2 regions of the Variovorax sp. H27-G14 genome follow, and region 2 is predicted to be linked to the other one. Evidence: riboswitches for the same ligand, from Rfam matches in the RefSeq annotation. Region 2 holds a riboswitch; the other holds the start of a gene.
What was found. Region 2 has a riboswitch for thiamine pyrophosphate ahead of thiC (phosphomethylpyrimidine synthase ThiC). Riboswitches for the same ligand answer to the same signal wherever they lie in the genome.
Positions count from the first base shown of each region.

Region 1 (15,183 bases), on a different contig from region 2:
ATCGCCGTGATGCGCCGCGGCGATCCGCTGGGCGCGAGCGCATGGCCCTCGGCAATGAGTTGCTTGATGACGTCCACCGGCACGAACTTGCTGAAGGCCTTCAGGCTGCGCGCGGATTCGTCCAGCGCCTGGTTGAGGTGCTGGATCTCCAGCACCCGGCTCGACGCGAGCGGCAGGTTGTCCAGCTCCAGCCGGCCGATGCGGCGCGCCACGCGCGAGAGGTTTTCGATGGGCTGGGTCACCAGCTTGGACAGCCGCAACGCGATGAACAGCGCCACCGCCAGAAAGCTCAGCGTGAGCACCAGGGCCCAGGCCACCGTGCGCTGCAGGTCGCCCAGCAGCAGGTCTTCAGGCTCCCAGCTCACGAGCTGCCATTGGGTGGACGGAATGTGCGAGGTCTGCACCAGGTAGCGGCGGCCTTCCTGGGTGATGGAAAACGCCATGTCGTCCACAGCGCTGTGCGTGCCCGCCGCAAGCATGTGGGCGTGCAGCGCGCCGAGCACGCCGCTGTCGGGCGACTGCATCTGGCGCACCGGGTCGGGGTGGTCGCCGCGCGCCAGCACATGGTGGTCGGCGCTGAGCAAGGCGCTGTCGCCGTGGCCGAGCTCGCCGAAGATGCGCACGAGCTTCGAGAGGTGCCCTAGCGACACGTTGGCCGCCACCACCATGTGCTGCGTGCGGCCTTCGTCGTCCAGCCGTGCGGCGGGCAATGCGTGGCTGATGGCCAGCTCCTGCGCGGACGCGGAGACGAAGGGCGCGGTCCAGATCGAGGCCTTGGCTTTCAGGGCGGCCACGAACCAGGGGCGCCGCGTGGGGTCGTAGTCGCTGCGGTAGGCGGTGACGTTGGTCGTGGCAAAGCGCTGCTTCGGGTCGCCGCCTTCGGAGTCGGGCGAGCGTTTGTATTGCCAGGTCTCGGTGCTGAACGCGGGGCCGCGCAACACCTGGCGCACGGAAGGCGCCGGGTAGCGCATGGCCGTGACCAGGTGGCCGTCGTCGGTGGCCACGTTGAGGCTGTCGATCTCGGGGGTCTGCTCCAGCAGGGTCCACAGCATCTCGGCGGTCTGCTCGCCGTCTTCCCCCGCAGCGTGCAGGCTGGGCGAATCGCCGATGGCGCGAATGACCGCCTCGCTCTTGGCGAGGAAGGCGAGCACGTTGTCTTCGACGCGGTCGTGATTGATCTTGTGCGCGGCGGTGCCCACCTTGGACACCAGCCGCTCGACCGCCCAGTAGCCCAGCGCGACCAGCAGCAGCGACTGCACGAGTGCGACGGCGCAGATGATGGTGCCGACGTCGACGCGGAAACGGCGCATGCGGCTGCGCGTGGAATCGTCTGCCATGCTGTTCCCCTTCGCGTACCGGCCGGCACGCGCCCTCTTCGTGTCTTCTTGTCGTCTCCCCCGGGGCAATTCTCCGCCGACTTGGGGCTGCCACGAACGGGGTTGCCCCTGCAACGGCGCATCCGCTGTTGCGGCTGCCCGACAGCGGATAAACTCCGCCCTGCGCCGTGGACCACCACGGTGCACTTGCTAGGGGTGCTGGGCTGCTTGCGGTTCGGCTGAGAAAGTCCCTTTGAACCTGATTGAGGTAATCCTCGCGCAGGGAAGCTGGTCCGGTGGCCTCTCATGCTCGCTCACGTTCTCTCGCGTGACGGCCGCGCCACCCGGGCCCCGCCCACCTGCCAAACCTTTTGCACGGGAGCAAAACGGATGGCACATGAAGACAACAACGAGGCACTGACACCGCTGCCCGCGTCGCAGCGCGTGTTCGGCTGGCACGACCACGCCTCGCTCTGGTTCAGCCTGGGCGTGGGCCTGCTGGTGATGCAGATCGGCGCCTACCTGGTGCCTGCGGTGGGCACGCGCGACGCGGCCATTGCCATCGTGCTGGGCTCGTGCCTGGCCGCGGGCCTGCTGGCGTGGACCGCCCGGCTGGGCTGCGAAAGCGGCCTGGCCAGCGCCGGCCTGATGCATGCGACCTACGGCAGTGCTTTCGCGCGGCTGCCGGTGCTGCTGAACATCGTGCAGCTGGTGGGCTGGACCACCTTCGAGCTGGTCATCATGCGCGAAGGCACTCAGGCCATCGGGCAGTCGGCGTTCGGCCCGTCGCTGGGCACCACATGGGGCGGCGTGCTGACCACGCTGCTGTGGGGCGCGGTGCTGCTGGCGCTGCTCGCGGGTTCCATGGTGACGCTGGTGCGCCGCTTCGTGAGCCGCTTCGGCCTGCCGCTGGTGGTGCTGTCGCTGCTGTGGCTCAGCTGGCAGTTTGCAACCCGCCTGCACGCCAAGGGCCTGGACGCCTTCTGGGCCCGGCCGGGCGACGGCAGCATGGGGCTGTTCAGCGCGCTCGATCTGGTGATTGCCATGCCCGTGTCGTGGCTGCCGCTGGTGGCCGACTACGCGCGGCACGGCAAGCGCAATGCCGTCGGCAAGAGCGGCCTGGGCAGCGCCTTCAGCGGCACATGGATCGGCTATGCGCTGGCCAACGTGTGGTGCTACGCACTGGGGGTGATGGTGGTGAGCGTGGCCGAACCCGGCACCACGCTGGTCATGGCACTGCTGCTGGCGCAAGGCGGGCTGGTGGCGCTGGGCCTGATCCTGGTCGACGAGCTCGACAACGCTTACGGCGACGTGTACTCGGGCTCGGTCTCCACGCACAGCCTGCTGCCGCGCTGGAGCGTGAAGCGCTGGGGCCTGCTGCTGGCCGCGCTGTGCATCGCCCTGGCGCTGGTGCTGCCCATGCACACGCTGGAGCCCTTCCTGCTGATGTTGAGCTCTGTGTTCGTGCCGTTGTACGGCGTGATCATCGGGCGACTGGGCAGCGGGCAAGCGGTGTCGCTGGCGGACGCGCGCAAGGTCGACGTGGTGGCCGCGCTGATCTGGATAGCGGGCATCGCCGCCTACCACGCGCTCGCCCAGTGGGCGCCGCAGTTCGGCTCTGCCTTGCCTACGCTGGCTGCAACCTTCATGCTCGCTTGGCTCAGCCGCCCCAGGCGGACGGCTACAACGGCAGGCGGTGCGTCGGCACTGGCGCAAAGCCGTGGTTGAGCGGGCCATGACCACCGCCAACAAGCACATCGGCCCCGGCCGCCATGGCACCCAGGATGTACGCACGCGCGCGCTCGACCGCCTCGGCCAGCGTGGCGCCCAGCGCCAGGTGCGCGGCAATGGCGGAGGACAGCGTGCAGCCCGTGCCGTGCAGGTTGCGGCTGGCGATGCGCCGGGACGCCAGCCGTGTGCGCTGGCCGTTTGCCTGCAGGAGCACATCGACCACATCGTCGCCGGGCAGATGGCCGCCCTTGAGCAGCACGCCCTTCGCGCCGAGCGCGAGCAGCTCGTCGGCCGCGCCATCGAGCGCCTCGATGCCGTCGATGCCATGGCCAATCAGCAAGGCCGCCTCGTCCAGGTTGGGCGTGACGACCACCGCGCGCGGGAACAACTCGCGCACCAGCACCTGCACCGTCTCGGCGGCAATGAGCCGGTCGCCGCTGGTGGCGACCATCACCGGGTCGAGCACCACGTTCTTCAGCTGGTAGTGGTCTATGGCCCAGGCCACCACCTCGACCACCTCGGGGGCGTGCAGCATGCCGAGCTTGACGGCGTCGACGCCGATGTCTTCCACCACGGCCTGGATCTGCGCTTTCAAGAAAGCCGGCGGCACACCGTGGATGCCCGATACGCCGCGCGTGTTCTGCGCGGTGAGCGCGGTGATGGCCGTCATGCCGTAGCAGCCGAGGGCGGCGAAGGTCTTCAGGTCGGCCTGAATGCCGGCGCCGCCGCCGCTGTCGGAGCCGGCGATGGAGAGCACGCGTGCGTAGCGCTGGGTGGGTGCTTGGGTCATGTCGAAAATTATCGGCGACTGTCTTTGTCTTGCTCTCGCCCCTCGCGAGGGAGGGCCAGGGCGGGGGCGCGCGGCGCTCGCGTTAGGCGCTCTGCCTGCCCCCATCCCAGCCTTCCCCCAGAGGGGGAAGGAGCAAGACCATGAGCGTGCCTTTTCAATCGGCCGCCATTCTGGGTGCCGGCCTCATGGGCCGGCTGCTGGCGGTGACCCTTGCGCGGCAGGGCTGCAAGGTCGATCTCTTCGAAGCAGGCAGCCCCGAAGCCGAGGGCGCGGCAGCGCGCGTGGCTGCCGCCATGCTCGCGCCGCTGGCCGAGTCCGCCGTGGCGCCGGTGTCGGTCGTTCGCATGGGGCATCACGCGCTGTCGCGCTGGCCTGCGCTGCTCGCGCCGCTGGCGCAGCCCGTGTTCTTTCAGCGCGAAGGCACGCTGGTGCTCTGGCACCGGCAAGACGCGGCCGAAGCACACCGGCTGGCGCGCGTGCTCGCGGCCACCGGCACGCAGGTGCCCGAACTCGCGCCGATGCAATCGCTCGACGGTCAGGCCATCGCCACGCTGGAGCCTTCGCTGGGCCAGCGCTTTGCGCAAGGCCTGTTCCTGCCGGGCGAAGGCCAGCTCGACAACCGCGCGCTGCTCGCCTCGTTGCATGCCACGCTGCAGGCCCACGCCAACGTCACGCTGCACTGGCAATCGCCACGCGCCCCTGCCGACTTCGCGCCGGGCACCGCCGGCCAGCCCGACTGGGTGATCGACTGCCGCGGCCTCGGCGCCAAGCCCCAATGGAGCGCGCTGCGCGGCGTGCGCGGCGAGGTGATCCGCGTGCACGCACCCGACGTGAGCCTGCAGCGCCCCACCCGCCTCGTGCATCCGCGCTACCCGCTCTACATCGCGCCCAAGCCCGACCACCTGTTCGTGATCGGCGCGACAGAGATCGAGTCGGACGACATGTCGCCCGCCAGCGTGCGCTCCACGCTCGAGCTGTTGAGCGCCGCCTATGCGGTGCACAGCGGCTTTGCAGAGGCACGCATCGTGGAAATTGCCACGCAGTGCCGGCCGACATTGCCCGACAACCTGCCCGCCATTCGCCGACCGCAGCCGCGCGTGCTGCAGATCAACGGCCTGTACCGCCATGGTTTCATGATCGCGCCCGCCATGCTCGACGTGGCGATGGAGCTGCTCACCACCGGCCACTCCGCCCTGGCGCGCGGCTTCGGCATGGAGACCGCCGACACATGACGATGAACATTCTGATCAACGACAAGCCCTTTGCATTGCCCGAGCAAGCCACGCTCACCGACGCACTGGCCGTGCTGAACGCCACACCGCCGTTTGCGGTGGCGGTGAACCGCGAGTTTGTGCCGCGCTCGGCCTATGCCGCGCGCGTGCTGCAAAGCGACGACCGCATCGAAGTGATTCGCCCCGTCACGGGCGGCTGAACGATGGAGACACAACACATGACCCCGAACGACCCGCTGGTGCCGAATGACCCGCTCGTGCCAAGCGACCCGCTGCTGCTCTACGGCGAAACCTTCCAGAGCCGCCTGCTGCTGGGCACCGCGCGCTACCCCTCGCCCGACCTGCTAGAAGCCGCGGTGAAGCGCGCCAAGCCCGCGATGCTCACCGCCTCGCTGCGCCGCCAGACCGCCAGCCAGGGCTCGGGCAACAGCGACGTCGGCAACGGCTTCTGGGAGCTGCTGCGCAACCTGAAGGTGCCGGTGCTGCCCAACACCGCCGGCTGCCACAGCGTGCAGGAGGTGGTCGCCACCGCGCAGATGGCGCGTGAGCTGTTCGACACACCGTGGATCAAGCTGGAGCTGATCGGCGACGACTACACGCTGCAGCCCGACACGCTGAACCTGGTCGACGCCGCCTCGCAGCTGATTCGCGACGGCTTCAAGGTGCTTCCCTATTGCACCGAAGACCTGGTGCTGTGCCAGCGGCTGGTCGACATCGGCTGCCAGGCCGTCATGCCCTGGGCCGCGCCCATCGGCACCGGTCGTGGCCCTGTCAACCCCTATGCATTGCAGGTGCTGCGCGACCGGCTCAAGGTACCGATGCTGGTCGACGCGGGCCTGGGGCTGCCGTCGCATGCCTGCCAGGTGATGGAGTGGGGCTACGACGGCGTGCTGCTCAACACGGCAGTGGCGCTGGCGCAAGACCCGGTCGCCATGGCCGGTGCCTTCGCCGACGCGGTGCAGGCCGGCCGCACGGCCTACCGGGCCGGCGCCATGGCCGCGCAAGATGCGGCGCAGGCAAGCACGCCGGTGCTGGGCACGCCCTTCTGGCACCACGCACCATGAGCAACGCACACGACACGCTCGCCGCCGGCGGTGCACACAAGGCAGGCGATGCACACGACGCCGGGTCCATCGCGCAGGCCATCGTCGCGGCCCACGGGCTGCGCTTCGGCGCCATCACTTCGGCGCCCATCAGCGCGCCCAGGTTCTCTTCGGACGACACGGTGTACCGCGGCGCCAAGCGGGCCTGCACCGCGCTCGGCTTCATCGAGATCGACGCCGAATGCCTGGCCCTGGCCTGGCGCGCGCAGACGCAACGCCTGAGCCATTTCGACGCCACGCTGTGGCCCGACGCGCCGCAAGATTTCGGCCTTCGGCCCTTTCCTCCCACCGCGCGCGAAGACGCCTTCCCGCCCTGCCCCGAACGCCTGGGCCTTTACGCGGTGCTGCCCGACGCGCAATGGGTCGGCCGCATGGCGCGCGCCGGCGTGCCGACGGTGCAATTGCGCTTCAAGTCCGACGATGCCGCGGCGGTCGAGCGCGAGGTGCAGGCCGCCGTCGACGCGGTGCAAGGCACTGGCGCGCTGCTCTTTGTCAACGACCACTGGCGCATTGCCATTGCGGCCGGCGCCTATGGCATTCATCTGGGCCAGGAAGACCTCGACGCGCTCACGCCCGATGAACTGGCGCAACTGCGCACCAGCGGTCTGCGGCTGGGCGTCAGCACGCACGGCTATGCAGAGATGGTTCGTGCCGACAAGGTCAGCCCGAGCTACATCGCGATGGGCGCGGTGTACCCGACCACGCTCAAGCGCATGGCGACCGCGCCGCAGGGCGTGGCCCGGCTCGGCGCCTACGCGCGCCTGCTGCGCGGCTACCCGCAGGTGGGCATCGGCGGCATCGACGCCGTGCGCCTGCCCGAGGTGCTGGCCACCGGCGTCGGCTCGGTCGCCGTGGTGCGCGCGCTGGTCGCAGCCGAAGACCCCGAGGCCACGGCCGCGCAATGGATGGCGGCCATGGCTGCTGCCGCCCGCAACTGAACACAATGAACCAAGCTCAACTCTCCCCTCCTTTTTTGCTGGCCCGCTCGCCGGTCTCTCAGGTCGCGCGCGCAATGGCTGTCGCTCTGCTTGCCGTGGCGTGCGGTGCGCAGGCGCAGCAGGCTTCGCTGCCCGAAATCACGGTCAATGAAGGTGCCGCCGCGCCGCAGGCCGACATCAGCGGGTTCGGCGACGTGCCGCTGCGCGAGCTGCCGATTTCCGCCACGGTCATCGACAGCCAGCAGTTGCGCGCCAGCGGTGCGCGCCGCCTTGCCGACCTCACGCAGTTCGATTCGTCCGTGACGGACGCCTACAACTCCGCCGGCTACTGGGACTACCTGACGGTGCGCGGCTTCGTGCTGGACAACCGCTTCAACTACCGGCGAGAGGGTTTGCCGATCAGCGCCGAAACCTCGATTCCGCTGGACAACAAGGAGCGCGTGGAAATCTTGCGCGGCACCAGCGGCATCCAGGCCGGCACCAGCGCGCCGGGCGGGCTGGTCAACTACGTGGTGAAGCGCCCCACCGAGCAGGACCTGCGCACGGTGCGCATCGAGACCACGAGCCGTGGCAGCCTGCTGGGCGCCATCGACCTGGGCGGGCGCTTCGGCGAGAACCGCGAGTTTGGCTACCGCATCAACGTGGCGAGCGAAAACCTCAAGCCGCTGACGCACAACCTCGACGGCAACCGCAACCTGTTCTCGCTGGCGGCGGACTGGCGCATCACGCGCGACTCGGTGCTGGAGCTGGAGCTGGAGCAAAGCCGCAAGACGCAGCCCAGCCAGAACGGCTACAGCCTGCTGGGCAACGTGCTGCCCGCGCCGGTCGATCCGCGCATGAACCTGAACAACCAGCCGTGGTCGCAGCCGTCGGTGTTCAAGGCGTTCACCGGCTCGCTGCGCTTCAGCCAGGCACTGAACACCGACTGGCGCTGGAGCGCGCAAATTGGCCAGCAGCGCCTGAAGAGCGACGACCGGCTGGCCTACGCCTTCGGTTGCGGTGCCGAAGGCAACTACGACCGCTACTGCTCGGACGGCACCTTCGACGTGTACGACTTCCGCAGCGAGAACGAGCGGCGCACGCAAACGGCGGGCAGCCTGAACCTGAAGGGCAACGTGACCACGGGCAGCGTGAAGCACGAACTGGGCTTCGGGCTGCTGCAGAGCCGCGTGCGCAACCGCTTCCAGGACCAGGCCTACAACTACGTCGGCACGGGCAACATCTGGGGCACCGCAGTGCTGCCGGCCGACCCGACGCTCACCAGCCCCAACACCAACCGCGACGAACGCTCGACCGAGCTTTCGGTGCAGGACGCCATCCGCTGGAACGACCGCTTCACGACCTGGGTGGGCGTGCGCCACACGCGGCTGGACCGCGACAGCATCCGCACCGACGGCTCGCGGCCCACCGGCTACAAGCAGGGCGTGACCACGCCGTGGGTGGCGGCGAGTTATGCTATTCAGCCCGGACTGCTGGCCTATGCGAGCTGGGGCAAGGGTGTGGAGTCGCAGGTGGTGCCGAACAAGATTTCGCAGTACAGCAACGCCGGCGAGGCGCTGCCCGCGCTGAGCTCGCGCCAGTGGGAGCTGGGCATCAAGGGCGGCAGCAATGCATTCAACTGGCAGCTTGCATGGTTCGACATCTCGCGGCCCATGACCAACCTGGACGCCTGCGACCGGCTGGGCATCACGCCGTGCGAGGCACGCTATGACGGCAGTGCGGTGCACCGCGGCCTGGAGGCTGGCGCGCAATGGAACGAAGGCCCGTGGCGGCTCGGCGGCAGCGTGACGCTGATCGATGCCAAGCGCCGCGGCAGCACCGTCGAGCCGAGCACCAACGGCCAAGCCCCCACCAATGTGCCCAAGCAGGTGCTGCGCGCGCAGGCGGCGTATCGCGTGGCGGCGGTGCCGGGTCTGGAGCTGGCCGGGCAGCTGTCGTACGAAGGCCGGCGCAATGTGCTGCCCGACGGCTCGATCACGCTGCCCTCCTGGACGCGGGTGGATGCGGTGCTGCGCTACGACACCAAACTGCGCGGCGTGAACACGACGTGGACGCTAGCGGTCGACAACCTGTTCGATCGCCGCTACTGGAAAGAGTCGCCGTATCAGTTCGGCCACATCTACCTGTTTCCCGGTGCGCCGCGCACGCTGCGGCTGGGTGTGAGCGTGGCGCTGTGAGCGTGGTGCGACTCACGAATTAGGCGAGGCTGTGGCGCGTGTTTGAGAACACCCCAAAAATCGCGCTATAATCTAAGGCTTGTTCCTCGATAGCTCAGTTGGTAGAGCGCCGGACTGTTAATCCGTAGGTCCCTGGTTCGAGCCCAGGTCGAGGAGCCACAAAAAGCCGCAAGGCCACTGGATGCTCCGCTACTCACAAGGTAGCGGGGCATTTTCATTTGTGGCGCCGCATTGCAACTGTGTTGCACACGTTCAAAAAAATGAAGCGTCGATTCAAAAATCGACAAATCCATTGCATATAATTTAAGGCTTGTTCCTCGATAGCTCAGTTGGTAGAGCGCCGGACTGTTAATCCGTAGGTCCCTGGTTCGAGCCCAGGTCGAGGAGCCAAAACACACCACTTCGGTGGTTCCTGAATGCCTCGCTACTCTCAAGGTAGCGAGGCATTTCCGTTTGTGGCGCCCTTCGTGCAACGTTCTCGTGCAGTCTGCTCGCAGCACTTACAGCGGCTGGAACGCGATGAGCCCCATGCCGACGAAGCACACCGCCACGCCGACCACGTCCCACGTCGTCGGCCGGATGCCGTCCACCGCCCAGAGCCACACGATCGCAACGCCGATGTACACGCCGCCGTATGCCGCATACACGCGCCCCGCCGCCGCGTCGTGCAAGGTCAGCAGCCACGCGAACGCCGCCAGACTCACGGCCGCGGGCACCAGCAGCCAGGCCGAACGATCTTCCTTGAGCCACAGGTACGGCAGATAGCAACCGATGATTTCGGCGACAGCCGTCGCCACGTACAGAAGAAAAACGCGCATGCCGCAATTGTGCGGGGCCGCACCACGCTTATCGGCAAGGCACGTGAGGCCATTGCTTGATGGCACCACCCCACGCACCTACACTCCCGCGCATGTCACCGTGGTTCACCTTTCGTCAACACCCTGCCGCATACGCAGCCCTGCCCCTGGCAGCGGCCGGCCGCGGCGCGGGTGCTGCCGTCAAGGCAACGCCGCGGGTCTTGCGACGCACCCGCGCACTTTCCTGAGCCCGGCGGTCCGCTACCTTTCTTTTTGATGCGCGAACCATTGACCGCCGGGCACCCGCCGCGCGGTAGCGTCGTCGTTCCTCCTTCCATCCGGACCGACGACGCATTCAACTGGAGTGCTTCATGCTTGCAACCATTCACGGGGAGCGCACGCTCACCGAACTCGACGTCGTGCGGCTCGAAAAACTGACCGGCCACCAGCCTCCCGCGGCGCTGGCCGAACTGCTCGACGTGGCCGAGGTGCTGCCTTCGCGCGAGGTGCCCGCCGACGTGGTCACCATGAACTCGCAGGTCGAGGTCGAAGACCCGGCCACGCAGCAGCGCCAGAAGATCACGCTGTGCTACCCCGGCGACGCACAGCCGGGCGCGCGCTTTGTCTCGGTGCTGTCGCCCATCGGCACCGGCCTGCTGGGTGTGAAGAGCGGCACGCTCGCGCGCTGGCACCTGCCCAATGGCGCGCAAGGTGAAACGCGCGTGCTTGCGGTGCTGTTTCAGCCAGAGGCCAGCGGCGACTACACGGGCTGACTACAAAGCACGACGACCACAAGGCCTGAGGCGCCGCGGCCGGTGCTCGCCGTGGTCCGATCACCGCCCTGCAAACAGCCAACATGACTTTCGACACTGGTGTGTCGAACTGTCGGGTCGTATCGTCGCGCGGTCGCCGGCGGCGCGTCGACTCGGGAGGCCGTACAGGCCCTGGCAATTCCATCTTCGGTCTTGACAAGTGACGCGCGCCACGGGCGCCGCATTCTTCTCACTTGACAGATCAGCACATGGCTTTCTTCAAACTTTCTCTCGCAAGCGCACTCGCTGGCCTGCTGGCCCTTTCGGGCTGCCAGACCATGGACATGCAAATGGGCGCCCCGGCCGCCAAGACCGTGGCCACCGGCAGCGCCGCCGGTGCCGCCACCTCCGGCGAAAGCACCCAGCTCGAGCGTTGCGATTCCCCACTGGGCACCGTGTCGCTGATCGAGAACCAGAGCGCCGGTTGGTACACCGTGCTCACCGGCGAATACAAGCTGCCACCCACGGCCAACCTGCTGCGCCTGCTGGTGCAGCAATCGAACTGCTTCGTGGTGGTGGAGCGCGGCGCGGCGGGCATGAACGCCATGACGCGCGAGCGCGCGATACAGCAGTCGGGCGAGATGCGCGGCGGCAGCAACTTCGGCCGCGGCCAGATGGTGGCGTCCGACTACGGCCTGTCGCCCGAAATCGTTTTCAGCAACAGCGACGCGGGCGGCCTGGGCGGCGCACTCGGCGGCCTGGTGGGTGGCGGGCGCGGCCGTGCCATTGCACAGCTTGGCGCCAGCATGCAGACCAAGGAAGCCAGCGCGCTGCTGACCCTCATCGACAACCGCTCCGGCGTGCAGGTGGCTGCTGCTGAAGGCAGCGCCTCCAAGACCGACTTTGCGGGCTTCGCCGGCCTGGGTGGCCTTTCGGGCGCCGGTGGCGTGGGCGGCTATACGCGCACGCCGCAGGGCAAGGTGATTGCCGCGGCGTTCATGGATGCGTTCAACCAGATGGTTCGCTCGCTGCGCAGCTACAAGGCGCAGACGGTGCGTGGCCAGGGCCTGGGTGGCGGTGGCCGCCTGGGCGTGGACGGCGGCGCCGCGCCGTCGCAGACCTCGGCGCCCGCGGCCACGACCAACCGCCGTCGCAAGTAAACAGGCGCGCCCTCGCGGCGTGCCAACGGGGAGCAGCGGTCGATCGCCAGGCGCAAGCCACCGAAAGCAGTGGACCACCTCCCTTGTATATAGGATGGGCAGCGCACGGCCCGGCACCTACCCTCAGGGCCACCCCCATCGCCCTTGAGGAACCCCTTCGCCATGCGCCTCGCCCCCATCCTCTGCATGCATGCATGCAGCTCTTTCGCACCGGCGCACGCATGACCGTGGACACACGGGTTGCCCTGGTCGAAGACGACACCGGCATGCGCGAACGCATTGCGCGCGTGGTCGACGCCGACCCTTCTCTGAGCCTGGCCTACAGCGCCTCCAACGCCGGCGAAATTCTTGCGTGGCTGGTCGACAACCCGGTCGACGTGTTGCTGGTCGACCTCGGCCTGCCCGACCGGCCCGGCCTGCAGGTCATCAACCAGTGCCGCCTCATGCAACCGGCATGTGCGGTGATGGTGTTGTCGATCTTCGGCGACGAGGCCAACATGGTCCAGGCCTTCGAGGCAGGCGCCAGCGGCTACCTGCTGAAGGACGGCACCGAGGCCGACCTGGCCACCCACATTCGCCACCTGCGCGCCGGTGGCTCGCCGATGTCGCCGGTGATCGCGCGCAAGCTGCTGCGCCGCTGGCAGGCGAATGCCGGGGCCGCGGCCCAAGCCGATGCGGCCAGCACGGCCAACCTTGCCACCACTGCCACCGCCCTGGCGGCCAAGCCTTCGTTGGGGCACGAGCGGCTGTCGCCGCGAGAGTTCGAGGTGCTCGACCTGGTCTCCCGCGGTTTCACCTATGTCGAAGTGGGCACGCAGATGGGCGTCTCGGCGTCCACGGTGCAAACCCACATCCGCAACATCTACGCCAAGCTGGATGTGCACAACAAGTCGGAAGCCGTGTTCGAGGCACGCAACCTCGGCTGGCTCCCCTAGCGTGACTGCCGCGCGGGCCCGCAGGCTGTTGCGCGCGGCGCTGTGGACGGCATGGCCATTGCTGGCGTGGACCGCTGGCGCCGCGCAGCAGGCACACGCCGCGACGCCCGCCAACGCGCTGGACATCACCACGGCCGAAGCCGTGCTCGAACCCGACGGCCTCCCCGCGCAAACGCGCCGCGTGTCGCTGCCGTTCCGCTGGGACCATGAGTTTCCAGGCCTGGGCGGCAAGGCCACCTACCGCATCGACCTGCCCACCGCCGCCGTGCCCGGCCAGGAGCCCGGGGCGCTGTTGATGTCGGGCGTGGGCAATCAGGTGGGCATTTCGTTCAACAACGCGCTGGTGGCCAGCTACGGCACGCTCGGCGACCCGGCGCACGACGCGTCGAAGAGCAACCTGCTCGTGCCCTTGCCGGCCGCGCTGCAGCGCGAGGGGCCTGCCCAGTCGCTGGAGGTTCGCACCACGGTGCAACGCCAGCGCGGCGCGGGGCTGGCCAGCATTCAGTACGGCACCGAGGCCGCGCTGGCGCCGCTCTACCGCTCGCAGCAGAACTGGCGCAACACCTCGGCCATCGTCTATGCCGTGAGCCTGGTGTTGATGGGCGGCTTGGCCGGTGGCCTCTGGCTGCGCCAGCGCGATGCGCTGTACGGCTGCTTCGCGCTGGCAGCGCTCTCCGGCGTGGCGCGCAACCTGGACCGTGTGTGGCCCGACATGCCGATTCCCTGGCCCCTGTGGGGCGCGGTGGTGGCAGTCTGCTATGCCTGCCACATCGGGCTGATTGCGCGCTTCGTGCTGCTGGTGCTCGAGCGCAACCCGCCGTGGCTGGTGCGCTCTATCTATGCGGCGCTGGCGTTGTCGGTCGCGCTGGCCTGCGCCTCCTTCGCCTTCGCGTTGCCCATGCTGTGGACCGCGGGACTGGTGGTGCTTCAGGCGACGAGCATCGTCTGCCTGCCATACGTGGTGTACGGCGCACTGGTGGAGCACCGGCGCATTGCGGCGGTGTTGCTGGCGGCGGGCACCGGGGCCATTCTGGCCGGCGCGCACGACCTGCTGCTGGTGCGCATGGGCCTGTTCGGCGGCGCGTATTACACGCTCACCGCGCATGCGATGTTCTTCTTCGTGATGATCCTGGCGGGCCTGGTGGTCGAGCGTTACAGCCGCACGGTGGCCGACTACAGCGCGCTCAACGCCAACCTCGCGGCACGGGTCGCGGAACGCGAAGATCAGTTGCGCAGCGCCTTCGACACCATGCGCCAGCAACAGCAGCAGCAGGCCGTGCTGCTGGAGCGCCAGCGCATCATGCGGGAGATTCACGACGGTGTGGGCTCGCAGCTGGTGGGCCTGCTCAACGTGGTGACCCAGCCCATGCCCGACCGCGGCGTGGTCGAGGAGCATGTGAAGCTCGCGCTCGACGAGATGCGCATGGCGGTCGACTCGTTGCAGCCCACGCACGACGACCTGGCCACAGTGCTGGCCACGCTGCGCTACCGCCTGCAGCCGCGCCTGGACGCCGCCGGCATCGAGCTGGTGTGGGACGTGGCCGTGATTCCCACGCTCGCTCCCTTCGCCGCGCAGGCCGCGCTGCAGCTGCAACGCATCCTGCTGGAGGCCTTTACCAATGTGCTGAAGCATGCGGGCGCCACGCGCATCGTGATGCAGGCCGGCTGGCATGGCGAGGCCACGCCACCGCTGGTGCGCATCGTGCTCACGGACAACGGGCGCGGGCTTGCCGCCACGCCTGCGGGTGGGCGGCCAGCGGGGCACGGCATCACGAACATGCGTGCGCGCGCGCAGTCCATCGGCGCGCTGCTGCTCATCGAGACCGCGCACGACACTGACGGCGGCACGCGCGTGCGCCTGGACTGGCCCTGCACCCTGCCCTGACGCGTCAGCGCAGCGCGAAGGCCAGCGTGACGGCACCCAGCGCCAGCAGCGCAAGGCCGGCGATGAAGACCATCTCGCCCCAGGCCTCCAGCCGCGCACCCGAGGCGCGCGTGCGCATCGAGATGAAAGACAGCAACGCGCTGGCCAGGAAGACCAGCGCGTCGACGGCCAGCAAGCGGTCGATCAGCAGGCGCATGTCGTCGCGCGGGCCCAGATGGCCAATCGACATCACCGTCATGCACACGCCGATCATGGTGGCCGACGTGGGCAGGATGTGCGCCGAGAGGCCGCCGGTGCTCATCCGCTCAGTCACTGAGTTCGGCCACTGCGTTCGGTCGGCAGATCAACCAATTCGCACCGGCACGAA
Region 1 covers NZ_JAYLVN010000003.1:422,971-438,153, reverse strand. The annotation lists gene VLK31_RS11070 (adenylate/guanylate cyclase domain-containing protein) at 1-1,337, opposite strand, end outside; TPP riboswitch at 1,519-1,619, shown strand; gene VLK31_RS11065 (purine-cytosine permease family protein) at 1,707-3,044, shown strand; gene thiD (bifunctional hydroxymethylpyrimidine kinase/phosphomethylpyrimidine kinase) at 2,998-3,837, opposite strand; gene VLK31_RS11055 (FAD-dependent oxidoreductase) at 3,978-5,069, shown strand; gene thiS (sulfur carrier protein ThiS) at 5,066-5,269, shown strand; gene VLK31_RS11045 (thiazole synthase) at 5,288-6,133, shown strand; gene VLK31_RS11040 (thiamine phosphate synthase) at 6,130-7,110, shown strand; gene VLK31_RS11035 (TonB-dependent siderophore receptor) at 7,185-9,287, shown strand; tRNA gene VLK31_RS11030 (tRNA-Asn) at 9,371-9,446, shown strand; tRNA gene VLK31_RS11025 (tRNA-Asn) at 9,602-9,677, shown strand; gene VLK31_RS11020 (YnfA family protein) at 9,788-10,105, opposite strand; gene VLK31_RS11015 (GreA/GreB family elongation factor) at 10,456-10,857, shown strand; gene VLK31_RS11010 (CsgG/HfaB family protein) at 11,106-11,996, shown strand; gene VLK31_RS11005 (response regulator) at 12,191-12,931, shown strand; gene VLK31_RS11000 (sensor histidine kinase) at 12,933-14,816, shown strand; gene VLK31_RS10995 (hypothetical protein) at 14,821-15,117, opposite strand; gene VLK31_RS10990 (DegQ family serine endoprotease) at 15,160-15,183, opposite strand, start outside.
Region 1: another riboswitch for thiamine pyrophosphate. It lies ahead of VLK31_RS11065 (purine-cytosine permease family protein); the one in region 2 lies ahead of thiC (phosphomethylpyrimidine synthase ThiC).

Region 2 (15,183 bases):
GGCAAACTCGACCTCGAATTCGCCGCCCGCAAACTGCCCCACCACCAGCGTGCCTTCGGTACCGCCGGCTTCAAGCCACAGGCTGCCGTCGCGCTTGTAGGTCAGCAGGGCGATCTGCTCGGCCCCACGAAATTCGAAGTCGAAGCGGCGCAGGTACTCGCCGTGCGAGCGCCAGCCATCGCGGCGCTCGAAGGGGTCGGGCGTGCCGGCCGGGCGCTCGGTGACGAGCGTGCGCGTGATCGCGGCGGCCGCGGCCAGCGGCAGGCCCAGCGGCTCGCGGTCGAACAGCACGGCGCGCTCGCGCTCGATCAGCGCGGTGTCCAGGTTGGCCTTGGCGAACGATTCGGTCGCCAGAATGCCGCGCAGAAACTGCACGTTGGTCTGCACGCCCACGATCTGCACCTGCGCCAGCGCGGCGTCCAGCCGGGCCAGCGCTTCTTCGCGCGTGCTGCCGTGCACGATGAGCTTGGCGATCATCGAGTCGTAGAACGGCGAAATCTCGCCGCCCTCGCGCACGCCGTCGTCAATGCGCACGCGGCTGCGCTGGAAGGCGGTGGCCTGCGGCTTGCGGTACACGCGCAAGGTGCCGGTGGCGGGCAGAAAGTTGTTGTCGGGGTTCTCGGCGCAGATGCGTGCCTCGATGGCATGGCCGTGGATCTGCAGGTCGGCCTGCTTCAGCGGCAGCGCTTCGCCCGAGGCCACGCGCAGTTGCCATTCGACGAGGTCGAGGCCGGTGATGGCTTCCGTCACGGGATGCTCCACCTGCAGGCGCGTGTTCATCTCCATGAAGAAGAAGTTCATCTCGCCGCCTTCGCGCTGCTCGACGATGAACTCCACCGTGCCCGCGCCCACGTAGTTCACGGCACGGGCAGCAGCCACGGCGGCGTCGCCCATCTGCTTGCGCATCGCCTCGGTCATGCCGGGCGCGGGTGCTTCTTCCAGCACCTTCTGGTGGCGGCGCTGCACGGAGCAGTCGCGCTCGAACAGGTAGACGTAGTTGCCCTGCGTGTCGCCGAACACCTGAATCTCGATGTGGCGCGGGCGTTGCACGTACTTCTCGATCAGCACCGCGTCGTCGCCGAAGCTGTTGATGGCCTCGCGCTGGCAAGAGGCCAGCGCGGCAGCGAAGTCTTCGGCCTTGTCGACCGCGCGCATGCCCTTGCCGCCGCCGCCCGCGCTGGCCTTGATGAGCACCGGGTAGCCGATGCGGTCGGCCTCGCGCTGCAGCAGCTGCGGGTTCTGGTCATGGCCGTGGTAGCCGGGCACCAGCGGCACGCCGGCTTTTTCCATCAGCTGCTTCGACTCGGCCTTCAGGCCCATCGCCTTGATGGCCGAAGGCGGCGGGCCGATGAAGACCAGGCCGGCGTTGGCGCAGGCGCGCGCAAACTCTTCGTTCTCGCTGAGGAAGCCGTAGCCGGGGTGCACGGCTTCGGCGCCCGTGGCCTTGGCCGCTTCGAGGATGCGCTCCCAGCGCAGGTAGCTTTCCTTGGGCGCGCTGCCGCCGATGTGCACCGACTCGTCGCAGGCGCGCACGTGGTTGGCATGCGCGTCGGCATCGGAGTAAACGGCGACGGTGCGAATGGCCATGCGACGGGCTGTAGCAGCCACTCGGCAGGCGATCTCGCCGCGGTTGGCGATCAGGATTTTCTTAAACATGAGGAGTGTCTCCCGGAGGATTCTTTTTCAGTTGAAACGCAGGCACGACGCCTGGATCGGGTCGGCCGCTGAAGATGCGGGCCACGCGGGCGAACAGCGCCCTGAGGAAGCGCCAGCTCTTGCGAATGAGCCACACGCTCAGCACAAGCACCAGCACGAACAGCACGAGAAAGACGAAGGGGTGCGCCACCGCCAGCCACAGCCCCGCGGGCACCATCGTGTCTTCGACCAGCGACGCGCCCACGTTGGAGAACGGCTCCGGCGATGTGTTGATGGCCGCGCGCGTGGTGGCCTTGGCCGCATGCGCGGTGGCCGCGAAGCCGCCGCCCACCAGCGCCGCCACGATGGCCATCACGCCATGGTCGGCGCCGAACACGCTGGCCGCGAGCGCGGCGCCAGCCGGGATGCGAATGGCGGTGTGCACCACGTCCCACAGCGAGTCGAGGCCGGGAATCTTGTCGGCGAAGAACTCGATGAACACCATGAAGCCGCTGGCCGCCATGACCACCGGATGCGCCAGCAACTGCAACCCGCTGGGCAGCGGCACCCAGCCGAAGTAGCCGACCAGGCCGGTCAGCAGCACGACCAGGTACAGCCGCACGCCGCTGGCCCAGCCGATGGCGGCGGACAGTGCGAGCAGCTGGGGCATGTCGAGTGGGGTGTCCATGGCGGTGCCTCGCTCAGTCAGTCGAATTCGATGGTGCCGGCTTCCATGGAAGCCACGAGTTCCGCAAGCCATGCATCGAACGACGCATGCTCCACGGGGCGGTCTTCGTCGCCCTTCCAGAAGGCGACCAGTTGGCCGGGCTGCCGGCCGCCTTGGCCATCGGCTTCGGCGTCGGTGTCCACGCACAGGTAGCTGCCGCCGCCATTCGACAGGAAAGGCACCCAGCCGCGCCGCCAGGTGGCGGGATCTTCGAAGTCGGTGCCGATCATGCCGTCGAGCATCTCCTTGGTGTCGGCAATGTCCTCCAGCGCGCTGAACATGCGGTTGCCTTGCAGGCTGTCGAAGCAGCTGTTCGGCTGGCCGTTGCGCCAGCGATAGAGCGCGCGCAAGCCCTCGGGCAGCTTCAGCGAGAACCTGGCTTCGAACGCGTCGAGTGCGGCGTCGCTCACGCCGGGCTGCAACGTGGCCCGGTAGTCCGCGCGGTGCGCGGCAAGCCATGCGTCCATGCGTTCGATGAGTGCAGCGTTCGACATGCCGCTCAGCCCTTGTTCGCGTCCAGCCACGACGGCTTGCGCTTCTGCAGGAAGGCCTGCACGCCTTCGCGGCCTTCGTCGCTGGCGCGGATGTCGGCAATGCCTTCGACCGTCTTCGCAATCAGCGCGTCGTCGATCTCCTGGCCGGCCACATCGGCAATCAGTTGCTTGCAGGCGCGCACGGCGGCCGGGCTGGCGCCGGTCAGGGCCTTCAGCAGTTCGTCGACCTTGGCGTCGAGCGCGTCGGCGGGCACCACCTCATGCACGAAGCCGACGCGGTGCGCCTCGGCGGCGGTGAAGCGCTCGGCTGTCAGAAAGTAGCGTTGCGACGCGCGCGTGCCCATGGCGCGCAGCACGTAGGGGCTGATGGTGGCGGGCACGAGGCCGATCTTTACTTCGCTCAGGCAGTACCAGGCGGTGTTTACGCTCACGGCCATGTCGCAGGCCGCCACCAGGCCCATGCCGCCCGCGTACACATCGCCCTGCACGCGCGCGATGGTGGGCTTGGGGCACTCGGCGATGGTGCGCAGCATGGTGGCCAGCTTGCCCGCGTCGGCGATGTTCTCGTCGCGGGTGTAGTCGGCCATGCGGCGCATCCAGTTGAGGTTGGCACCGGCGCAGAAGGCCGGGCCGTTCGCGCCTAGCACCACTGCTTTCACGTGCGGCGCGGTGCCGGCTTGAGTGAAGGCCTGCGTCAGTTCTGCGATGACGATGTCGTCGAAGGCGTTGCGTGCGTCGGGCTGGTCGAGCCAGACGCGGGCGATGGGGCCTTCGATTTCTAGTTTCAGTTTGGTGAAGGTCATGTCAGTGAATCTTGTCGGCTTGCTTTTTTGCAATGGATTCGGCGGGTACGTTCAGGGCGTGTGCACAGGCCGCCGGGTACTCCCCTCCGCGAATGTCCCCCGGGCTTCGCCCTCCTCCTTTATTTCGCTGCGGGGAGCACCCGACGCCCTGTGCACCAGGGCACGCTCTGAGTGCTCGTGCGATCAACGACTGCTCCGGATAACGCTCGTGAGGGTGGGGTGCCTTGCGCAGCGAAATAAAGGAGGAGGCCGCAGGCCGGGGGACATTCGCGGAGCAAGGTACCCCGCCCTCGCGAGCGCACCCCCGCAAGCCCCCATGACCAAATCGAAAGAAGCAAGCAGACAAAAACACGGCTACATCCGAAAGATGCCGAACTTGGGCTCAGGAATCGGCGCATTGCGCGCAGCCGCCAAGCCAAGGGAGAGCACGCGACGCGTGTCCGCCGGATCGATGATGCCGTCGTCCCAGATGCGCGCGGTGGCGTAGTAGGGGTGGCCCTGGTCTTCGTACTGCTGGCGAATCGGGGCCTTGAAGGCTTCCTCTTCTTCCTTGCTCCAGCTGCCACCCTTCAGCTCGATGCCGTCGCGCTTCACCGTGGCCAGCACGCTCGCGGCCTGCTCGCCGCCCATCACGCTGATGCGCGCGTTGGGCCACATCCAGAGAAAGCGCGGGCTGTATGCGCGGCCGCACATGCCGTAGTTGCCGGCGCCGAAACTGCCGCCGATGATGATCGTGAACTTGGGCACGTTGGCCGTGGCCACCGCAGTCACCATCTTGGCGCCGTGGCGCGCAATGCCCTCGTTCTCGTACTTGCGGCCCACCATGAAGCCGGTGATGTTCTGCAGGAACACCAACGGTATCTTGCGGTGGCAGCACAGCTCGATGAAGTGCGCGCCCTTCTGCGCCGACTCGCTGAACAAGATGCCGTTGTTCGCGATGATGCCCACGGGCATGCCCTCGATCTCGGCAAAGCCGCACACCAGCGTGGCGCCGAAGCGGGCCTTGAACTCATGGAACTCGCTGCCGTCGACGATGCGCGCAATGATCTCGCGCACGTCGAAGGGCTTGCGCGTGTCGGTGGGGATCACGCCGTACAGCTCTTCGCGCGGGAACTCGGGCGCGCGCACCGGCGTGTTGGCGGCCGGCTGCGCGCTGGCGTTCTTCGCATTGAGGTGAGCCACCGCCGAGCGCGCGAGCGACAGCGCATGCAGATCGTTCTGCGCCAGGTGGTCGACCACGCCCGACAGGCGCGTGTGCACATCGCCACCGCCCAGGTCTTCGGCCGTCACCACCTCGCCGGTGGCCGCCTTCACCAGCGGCGGGCCGCCCAGGAAGATGGTGCCCTGGTTCTTCACGATGATCGATTCGTCGCTCATCGCCGGCACGTACGCGCCGCCGGCCGTGCACGAGCCCATGACCACCGCGATCTGCGGGATGCCCTGGGCGCTCATGTTGGCCTGGTTGTAGAAGATGCGGCCGAAGTGGTCGCGGTCCGGGAACACCTCGTCCTGGTTCGGCAGGTTGGCGCCGCCCGAGTCGACCAGGTAGATGCAGGGCAGGCGGTTCTGCTCGGCGATCTCCTGCGCGCGCAGGTGCTTCTTGACGGTCAGCGGGTAGTAGGTGCCGCCCTTCACGGTCGCGTCGTTGCACACGACCATGCAGTCCACCCCGTTCACGCGGCCGATGCCGGCGATGAGGCCCGCGCCCGGCGCCGACTCCGCGCCCTTGGCGTCCAGGTACATGGCGTGCGCGGCCAGCGGCGCAATTTCCAGGAAGGGCGTGCCCGGGTCGAGCAGCTCGGCCACGCGGTCGCGCGGCAGCAGCTTGCCGCGCGCCGTGTGCTTGGCGCGCGCGGCCTCGCCGCCGCCCTGCTCCACTTTGGCGAACTGCTTGTGCAGGTCGTCGACCAGCGCGCGCATGGCGGCGGCATTGGCCTGGAAGTCGGCCGAACGGGCGTTCAGTTTGGTTTCTAGTTTGCTCATGCTGTCTTTTCCTGGCTGAGGCCGAGTTGCTCGGTCATCGCGTCGCGGATCTTGAATTTCTGAATCTTGCCGGTCACGGTCATCGGGAATTCGGTGACGAACTGGATGTACCTGGGCACCTTGTAGTGCGCGATCTGGCCCTTGCAGAAGCTGCGGATGTCTTCGTCGGTGGCGCTCTGGCCGGGCTTGACGATGATCCAGGCGCACAGCTCTTCGCCGTACTTTTTATCGGGCAGGCCGACCACCTGCACGTCCTGCACCTTGGGGTGGCGGTACAGAAATTCTTCGATCTCGCGCGGGTAGATGTTCTCGCCCCCGCGAATCACCAGGTCCTTGATGCGCCCGACGATGTTGACGTAGCCCTCGGCGTCCATGGTGGCCAGGTCGCCGGTGTGCATCCAGTGCTCTGCGTCGATGGCTTCGCGCGTGCGCGGCTCGTCTTCCCAGTAGCCGTGCATCACCGAATAGCCGCGCGTGCACAGCTCGCCCGACGTGCCCGTCGGCACCACGGCGCCGGTCTCGGGGTCGATGATCTTCACCTCCAGGTGCGGCTGCACCGTGCCCACGGTGGACACGCGCTTGTCCTGCGGCGTGTCGGTGCTGCTCTGGCAGCTCACCGGGCTGGTCTCGGTCATGCCGTAGGCGATGGTGATTTCGCTCAGGTGCATCTGGTCGACCACGCGCTTCATCACCTCGGTGGGACACGGCGAGCCGGCCATGATGCCGGTGCGCAGGGTCGACAGATCGAACTCCTTGAAGCGCGGATGGTCGAGCTCGGCGATGAACATCGTGGGCACGCCGTGCAGGCCGGTGCACTTCTCTGCCTGCACCGTCTCCAGCACGGTGAGCGGGTCGAACCCGTCGTTCGGGTACACGATGGCCGAGCCGTGCGTAAGACACGCCAGGTTGCCCAGCACCATGCCGAAGCAGTGGTACAGCGGCACCGGAATGCACAGCTTGTCGATGGGCGAGAGCTTCATGCACTCGCCGATGAAGAAGCCGTTGTTCAGAATGTTGCGGTGCGTGAGCGTCGCGCCTTTAGGGAAACCCGTGGTGCCGCTGGTGAACTGGATGTTGATGGGGTCGGTGGCCTTCAGCGTCTTCTGCGTCTGGGCAATGCGCGCATCGGCTGCGTCGCCGCTTGCGAGCAACTGCGAAAAGCGCTGCATGCCGGGCTGCTCGTCGCCCTGGCCGGGCTTGTCGATCCAGAAGGTGTGCAGCAGTTGCGGCAGGCGCGCCGGGCCCAGCTCGCGCAGCATGCCGAGGTAGTCGCTGGTCTTGAACTGCGCCATCGTCACCAGCGCCTTGCAGCCGACCTTGTTGAGCGCGTACTCCAGCTCCGAGGTGCGGTAGGCCGGGTTGATGTTGACGAGGATCAGGCCGACCTTGGCGGTGGCGATCTGCATCAGCACCCATGGCACGTTGTTGTGCGACCAGATGCCCACGCGGTCGCCCGGTTGCAGGCCAAGGTCGAGCAGCGCGCTGGCGAGCTTGTTCGATTCGGTCTGCAGCGCGCGGTAGGTGTAGCGCTGGCCCTCGTGGCGGCTGATGAGCGCCTCGCGCTCGGGCTGCTTCGCGACCATGTCGTCGAAGAAGTCGCCGATGGGTTGTTCGATGAGGGGGACGTCGGTGGCGCCTTGGGCCATGCTTTGCATCAGTGGCATCGTCTTGTCTCCTTGTCTTGCTCCCTCTCCCTTGGGGAGAGGGTTGGGGTGAGGGTGACCGGCCCTGGACGAGGCGCGGTTCTCGACTCGATCGCTGCTGCCCTCACCCCAGCCCTCTCCCAGAGGGAGAGGGGGCAAGAGGGGGCAGCTCGCTTCATCCTAGGCGGTCTCTGCGAACAGCTCGCGCCCAATCAGCATCCGCCGAATCTCGCTCGTACCCGCGCCAATCTCATACAGCTTGGCATCGCGCCACAGCCGCTCGACCGGAAAGTCCTTCGTGTACCCCACGCCGCCCAGCGCCTGAATGGCCTCGCCAGCCATCCACGTCGCCTTCTCGGCCGAATACAGAATGGCACCGGCCGCGTCCTTGCGGAAGGTGCGCGCATGGTCGTTGCGGTCGCAGGCCTTGCCCACGGCATACACATAGGCGCGCGTGGCCTGCCAGGTCGAATACATGTCGGCCAGCTTGCCCTGCATCAGCTGGAACTCGCCGATGCTCTGGCCGAACTGCTTGCGCTCATGCACGAAGGGCAGCACCGCGTCCATGCACGCCGCCATGATGCCCAGCGGGCCACCCGACAGCACCGCGCGTTCGTAGTCGAGCCCGCTCATGAGCACCTTCGCGCCCAGGCCTTCGCCGCCCAGCACGTTTTCTTCGGGCACTTCGCAGTTGTCGAAGAACAGCGGGTAGGTGTTGGAGCCGCGCATGCCGAGCTTGTCGAGCTTGGTGCCGGCCGAGAAGCCCTTGTAGTTCTTCTCGACGATGAAGGCCGTCATGCCGCGCGCGCCCATCTCGGGCTCGGTCTTGGCGTAGATGACCAGCGTGTCGGCGTCGCCGCCGTTGGTGATCCACATCTTGCCGCCGTTGAGCACGTAGTAGCCGTTCTTCTTCTCGGCCTTGAGCTTCATGCTGACCACGTCGGAGCCGGCGTTGGGCTCGCTCATGGCCAGCGCGCCCACGTGCTCGCCGCTCACCAGCTTGGGCAGGTATTTTTTCTTCTGCGCGTCGCTGCCGTTGCGGTGGATCTGGTTCACGCACAGGTTGGAGTGCGCGCCGTACGACAGGCCCACCGAGGCCGAGGCGCGCGAGACTTCTTCCATGGCCACGATGTGGGCCAGGTAGCCCAGCTCGGTGCCGCCGAACTCTTCCTTCACCGTCATGCCGTGCAGGCCGAGCTCGCCGAGCTTTTGCCACAGGTCATGTGGGAACAGGTTGTCGCGGTCGATGTCGGCGGCGCGCGGTGCGATTTCGTTCGCGGCAAAGTCCTGGATGGCGCTGCGCAGCGAGTCGATGTCCTCGCCCAGGTCGAAGTTCAGGCCGGGATCGTGCATGTGTGTTGTCTCCTCTGAGGGGGTCGGCGCGCAGTGCTACCCGCGCTGAATGGCGCTTGAAAGAAACACAGCTTACGCCCGGGCGCGCCGCAATTGGCGCCACAATGGTTGCAAATTGCGCCACGCCCTGCCTGCCCCAGCCATGTCGTCACCCTCGTTCCTTCGACCCGCCCGCGCCGTCACGCCCATGGCCTTCGTGAGAGCCATCGTGCAGGGTTACGAGCGCTACGGCAAAGACCCTGCCGAGGCGCTGAAAGCGGCACAGATCACGCCGCGCGAACTCGCCCGGCCGGGCGCGCGGGTGACGGCCGCGCAGTTCGAGGCGCTGTCGGACCACGCCATGCAGGAGCTGGACGACGAGGCGCTCGGCTGGTTCTCACGGCGCCTGCCCTGGGGCAGCTACGGCATGCTGTGCCGCGCGTCCCTCACCGCGCCCGACCTGGGCGTGGCCATCAAGCGCTGGTGCCGGCATCACCGGTTGCTGACCGAGGACATCGGCCTGGCGTTGGAGGTGGCGGGCGGCGTGGCCACCTTGCGCATCACCGAGCACCGCCCGCTCGGCGATGCGTTCCGGGAGTTCTGTCTGGTGACCAGTCTGCGCTTCATGCACGGCTACATGTGCTGGGCGATCGACTCGCGCATTTCGTTGCGTCATGCGAGCTTTCCGTTTGCCGCGCCGCCGCACGCCGATGCCTATGCCCCGATGTTCACGCCCGACGTGAGCTTTGGCGCGGCGCAGGCGAGCATCAGTTTCGACGAGCGCTATCTGGCGTTGCCGCTTCAGCGTGACGAGCGTGCGTTGCGCACGATGCTCAAGCGTGCGTTGCCGTTGACGATCCTGCAGTACCGGCGTGACCGGTTGTTGGGGCGGCGTGTGCGCGAGTTGCTGCGTTCACGCGCCAGCGAGGCGACCACGGCGGAGGCGCTGGCCACGCTGCTCAATGTGTCTAGCCGCACGCTGCATCGGCAATTGCATGAGGAGGGAACCTCGCTGCAGGTGCTGAAGAACGAGGTGCGTCACGAGATGGCGGTCGACCAACTGCGTCGGACCACGCGGCCGATCAAGCAGGTGGCGTTGGCGGTGGGGTTTCGCAACGAGAAGAGTTTTTCACGCGCGTTCCTGCAGTGGACGGGGCATGCGCCGCGTGACTTTCGTCTGCGGGGGTTGTAGCTTGGGCGCCTTTGTTATTGGTGCCGTTGTTCAGGGCGCGTGCACAGGCCGCCGGGTACTCCCCTCCGCGAATGTCCCCCGCTTCGCTCCTCCTTTATTTCGCTGCGGGGAGCACCCGACGCCCTGTGCACCAGGGCACGCTCTGGGTGATCGCACGATCAACCAGTGCTCTGAAAACGCTCACGTCGATGGGGTGCCTTGCGCAGCGAAATAAAGGAGGAGGGGCGCAGCCCCGGGGGACATTCGCGGAGCAAGGCACTCCGTCGGCGTGAGCGTCGCCCCGAACGAACAACGGCAAAAATTCAGACCGACGCGTCAATCAAAGCCAGCGCATCAGAAATCGACTGACTGTCTTCCGGCCGCACCAGCTTCGCCACTTCCTTGCCGTCCCGCATGAACACCAGCGTGGGCCACAGGCGCACATTGAACGAACGCCCCAGCGGCCGGCCGCTGCCGTCTTCCACCTTGATGCGGCGCACATTCGGGTACTTGGCAAAGGCCTCGGCAATGTTCGGCTGCGCGGCCTTGCAGATGCCGCACCAGTTGGTGCCGAACTCGACCACGGCCGGGCCCGTGAGCGCATCGATCTCGGTGCGATCGGGCTGCTCGGTTTTGTATTCGGAAGTCATGAGGGTGCTGTTCCTGTGTGCCGTTCTGGGATGGCCGTTATTCCATCAGAAACTCAGGCCGGCTGCAGCCCGTAACCCGACAGCAACCCCGGCAATTCGGCCATGTCGCTGAACACGCGCGTCACGCCCACGCTCAACAATGGGCCAGGGCCGCTGTGGCCCGACTCGCCCGTGCTGTAGCCGAACACCGTGGCACCCGCGGCCACGCCGGCCATGGCGCCGGTGACCGTGTCCTCGACGATCGCGCAACGCTTCGGGTCCACACCCAGCGCCTCGGCCGCGGCCAGGTATACGTCGGGGTGCGGCTTGGAACGGGGCATTTCATGGCCGCTGAAAATGCGGCCCTGAAAACAGTCGAGCAGCCCGACCTTGGCCAGCTGCAATTCGACCTTGTAGCGGTCCGCGCCAGAGGCACAGGCAATGCGGCCCTTCAGCCTTGCATGAATCTCGCGGATGGCGGCCGGCGCGTTCGGAATGGCGACCAGGTCGCGCTCCAGCGCCTCGTTGCGGCGCGCCCGAAAGGCCTTGAGCCACTCGTCGGTGATCTTCACGCCGGTCTTGGCCTCGATGAGCGGGGCCTCGTCCTTCACGGCCTTGCCGGTGAAGGTGTTCATCGACTCTTCGGTGCTCAGATGCCAACCGAGCTCGCCGAGCATTTCGGCGAGCACGCGGTTGGTGATGGGTTCGGAGTCGACGAGCACGCCGTCGCAATCGAAGAGAACGGCGGCAAAGGGAAAAGGGGTCATTGCGGAGCGAAGTTTCTGGGGGTTGGCCCCATGGTAGCAACGCCCCCTCGAACGCCGCCCTTTGTCGCACTCGGTAACTCAGGCTATGGAGCGGATCGGGATGTACATCTCTGCGCCACCCGCCATGAACTCCTTCGACTTCTCCTGCATGCCCTCGGCCACGGCTGCCGCCTCGGCCACGCCCTTCTTCGCGGCGTACTCGCGCACTTCCTGCGTGATCTTCATCGAGCAGAACTTGGGGCCGCACATCGAGCAGAAGTGCGCCACCTTGCTAGAGTCCTTGGGCAGCGTCTCGTCGTGAAATTCGCGCGCGGTGTCCGGGTCCAGGCCCAGGTTGAACTGGTCCTGCCAGCGGAACTCGAAGCGTGCCTTGCTCAGCGCATCGTCGCGCGAGCGGGCGCCCGGGTGCCCCTTGGCCACGTCCGCCGCGTGCGCGGCGATCTTGTAGGCAATGATTCCCTGCTTCACGTCGTCGCGGTCGGGCAGGCCCAGGTGCTCCTTGGGCGTCACGTAGCACAGCATCGCGGTGCCGGCCCAGCCGATCATGGCCGCGCCAATGGCGCTGGAGATGTGGTCGTAGCCCGGCGCAATGTCGATGGTCAGCGGGCCGAGCGTGTAGAACGGCGCCTCGTGGCAGTGCTTGATCTGCTCGTCCATGTTGGCCTGAATCATGTGCATGGGCACATGGCCCGGGCCTTCGATCATGGTCTGCACGTCGTGCTTCCACGCGACCTTGGTGAGCTCGCCCAGCGTGCGCAGTTCGGCAAACTGCGCCTCGTCGTTGGCGTCCGCGCCCGAGCCGGGGCGCAGGCCGTCGCCCAGCGAAAAGCTCACGTCGTACGCCTTCATGATGTCGCAGATGTCCTCGAAGCGCTCGTACAGAAAGCTCTCCTTGTGGTGCGCAATGCACCACTTGGCCATGATCGAGCCGCCGCGCGACACGATGCCCGTCATGCGGTCCGCCGTGAGGTGAATGAACGGCAGGCGCACGCCGGCGTGGATGGTGAAGTAGTCGATGCCCTGCTCGGCCTGCTCGATCAGCGTGTCGCGAAAGATCTCCCAGGTCAGGTCCTCGGCCACGCCGCCCACCTTCTCCAGCGCCTGGTAGATCGGCACGGTGCCAATGGGCACCGGGCTGTTGCGCACGATCCAGTCGCGCGTGGTGTGGATGTTCTTGCCGGTCGACAGGTCCATCACGTTGTCGGCGCCCCAGCGAATGGCCCACACCAGCTTTTCGACCTCTTCCTCGATGCTCGAGGTAACGGCCGAGTTGCCGATGTTGGCGTTGATCTTCACCTTGAAGTTGCGCCCGATGGCCATCGGCTCGACCTCGGGGTGGTTGATGTTGGCCGGAATGATGGCGCGGCCGCGGGCCACCTCGTCGCGCACGAATTCGGGCGTGATGATGCGCGGAATCTGCGCGCCCATCGGGTTGCCGGCCACGCGCCTGGCGCGCTCCTCGTTGGCCAGGTACTCGGCCATCCACTCGCGCTTGCCGTTCTCGCGCAGCGCCACGTACTCCATCTCGGGCGTGACGATGCCGCGGCGGGCGTAGTGCATCTGCGTGACATTGGCGCCCGACCTGGCGCGGCGCGGCGTGCGCTGCAATGCCGACGCGGCGGCGCGCAGTTCAGCCAGGCGCTGGGCATCCTGGTCGTGATCGTGGGCGTGCTTGAGCCCTTCGTCGAGCGCCTGGTGCGAGCGGCCTTCGTAACTTTCGGTGTCGTTGCGCTCGGCGATCCATTCGGCCCGCACGCTGGGCAGGCCGCGGCGCACGTCGATCTCGACCTTGGCGTCTGTGTACGGGCCCGAGGTGTCGTAGAGCGACACGGTCTCGCCGTTGGTCAGCAGCACGTCGCGCACCGGCACGTTGAGGTCGGGCCGGCTGCCCGGAATCAGGCACTTGTGGGACGCGGGAAACGGCTCGCGCGTGAGCGAAAGCAGCGTGGTGAACTTGTCGGGGGCATTCATCGGGAGGCACTCCTTGTTGAGGAAAGGGTGCTCCGCAATCGCTCGATGGACTTCGGCAAAAGCCCGTCACAAAAGGGGGAGTGACGGACCGAAGTCAGGGAGTGCAGCTCTTCTTACGCCGGTATGACCCGGATCAAGTTCGCGGGTCGGCAGCTTTGCCATCTCAGCACACCACGTGTGTGCACCCCGGAGCGGGGCCGATTGTGCGAGCCCCGGCGCCGTGCGTCAAGCCAGGGGCAGTTGCAGGTCGCCGTCGAGGTAGAACCAGCGCTCGCCGTTGCGCACGAAGCGGCTGCGCTCGTGCAGCCGGGTGGCCGCACCCGTGGCCGCGCTGCGCTGGCGGGCGACGAACTCGACCTCGGCATGGTCCGCGTCGAGCACGGAGCGCGAGCGAATGTCCAGCCCCAGCCATTTGACGCCCGGCTCGAACTCGATGGAGGCCGGCCGCTTCGCCGGGTCCCAGGTGGCGAGCAGGTATTCGGCGCGCTCCAGCACAAAGGCCGAGTAGCGCGAACGCATCAGCGATTCGGCGTCGGGCGCGGGGGTGTGGTCGAAATCGTCGAGGTAGCGGCCGCAGCACAGGGCATAGCCGATGGGCTTGTCGCGGCGGTCGGTACGCCCGCAGGGGCAAGGTCCGGTGGTGGAATCAGTGGCGCTCATGAAGGCCTCTATTGGAACACCTCGCGGGCGCAGCGCCGCTGGGGCAACCCCGGAGCAGGCCGCACGGGCGCTCCGAGCCACCCGGGCATGCACGCTTGGCGCGGCGCTTGCTAAACGCTAGCCTTGCTCCGGCACACAGGAAAAGCGAGGCGGCGATGTACCTGACAGGCTCCGAACAGCATGCGCTGCGCGACGTTTTCACACTGCTGGCGCAAGAGCGCGGCGAACACGACGTGCGCGAGCACCTGGGCCGGGCGCTGCTCGACCTGCTGCGGGCCGACCAGTTCGCCTCCTTCGTGTGGAACGAACGCAGCAGCCGCTTCGACGGCCGCGTGGCCATCAACATGGACCCGGCCAACCTCGACCGCTACGGTGAGTGGCACCAGCACCACGACCCCATCACCTTCGTGCTGCAGTCGCGCCGCCGCGCCACGCGCGTGACCGAGGTCATGCCGCAGCGCGCGCTGATGCGCACGCCGTTCTTCAACGACTTTCTCTCGCGCGACGGGCTGCACTGGGGCATGAACCTGCACGCCTTCGAAGGCGACCGTGCGCTGGGCGACCTGCGCATCTGGCGGTGCAAGGCGCGCGGCGATTTCGGCGATCACGAGAAGGCGCTGCTCGACCTGATCGAGCCTGCGTTCGTCGGGGCGCTGCAGCGGGCGCAGCGCACGGCGGCCGCGGTGGCCGTGCCGGTGCCAGTGCCTTGCAACGCCCCGTGGAGCGCCTTGAGCACGCGCGAGCAGGAGGTTGCGCGCGCCGTGGGCGAAGGCCTGACCGACAAGGAGATCGCGCGGCGCATGGCCGTGAGCGTGCCGACGGTGCGTACCTACCTGCGGCGCATCTTCGACAAGCTCGGCATCGAACGGCGCTCGGCGCTGGCCGGGCTGGCACCGCGCTGACCGGGCGGAAGCCGCCCTCCTTTGCGCCCTTCGCGCCCTTGGCTTACTTCGCCTTGGGTGCCGGCAAGCGGCCGAGCACGCCCTCCACCGCGAGCCCGACCGCCAGCAGCTGGCGGTCGCTGCCCGCCGGGCCATCCAGCTCCAGCCCCACCGGCAAGCCGCTCGTCGCGCCCAGGCCCGAGGGCAACTGCACACCCGGAATGCCGGCGTTGCTGCCGGGGTCGGTGTTCTGGATCAACGCGCCGAAGTTCTCCGGGCTGCTGGCCTCTGGCGCGGCTACCAGGGCCACGCGCGGCACCGTCGGGAACACCAGCGCGTCGAGCCGGTTCTTCGCGAAGGTGTCGCGGTAGAGCTTCTGCAAGGCCGGCCGCGCCACGCGCATGGCGTTGTCGTAGACCGGCTTGGCGTCGACCGTGCCGTTGGCCGCGGGCAGCTTGCGCGGAATCACGAAGGCGTCGAAGGTGCC
Region 2 covers NZ_JAYLVN010000016.1:104,571-119,753, forward strand. The annotation lists gene VLK31_RS27675 (acetyl-CoA carboxylase biotin carboxylase subunit) at 1-1,656, opposite strand, end outside; gene VLK31_RS27680 (DUF4126 domain-containing protein) at 1,649-2,323, opposite strand; gene VLK31_RS27685 (SMI1/KNR4 family protein) at 2,341-2,856, opposite strand; gene VLK31_RS27690 (enoyl-CoA hydratase/isomerase family protein) at 2,862-3,659, opposite strand; gene VLK31_RS27695 (carboxyl transferase domain-containing protein) at 4,014-5,642, opposite strand; gene VLK31_RS27700 (AMP-binding protein) at 5,639-7,306, opposite strand; gene VLK31_RS27705 (isovaleryl-CoA dehydrogenase) at 7,466-8,638, opposite strand; gene VLK31_RS27710 (AraC family transcriptional regulator) at 8,781-9,809, shown strand; gene VLK31_RS27715 (thioredoxin family protein) at 10,112-10,438, opposite strand; gene VLK31_RS27720 (HAD family hydrolase) at 10,492-11,184, opposite strand; gene thiC (phosphomethylpyrimidine synthase ThiC) at 11,263-13,155, opposite strand; TPP riboswitch at 13,249-13,354, opposite strand; gene VLK31_RS27730 (YchJ family protein) at 13,381-13,815, opposite strand; gene VLK31_RS27735 (response regulator transcription factor) at 13,971-14,717, shown strand; gene iaaH (indoleacetamide hydrolase) at 14,761-15,183, opposite strand, start outside.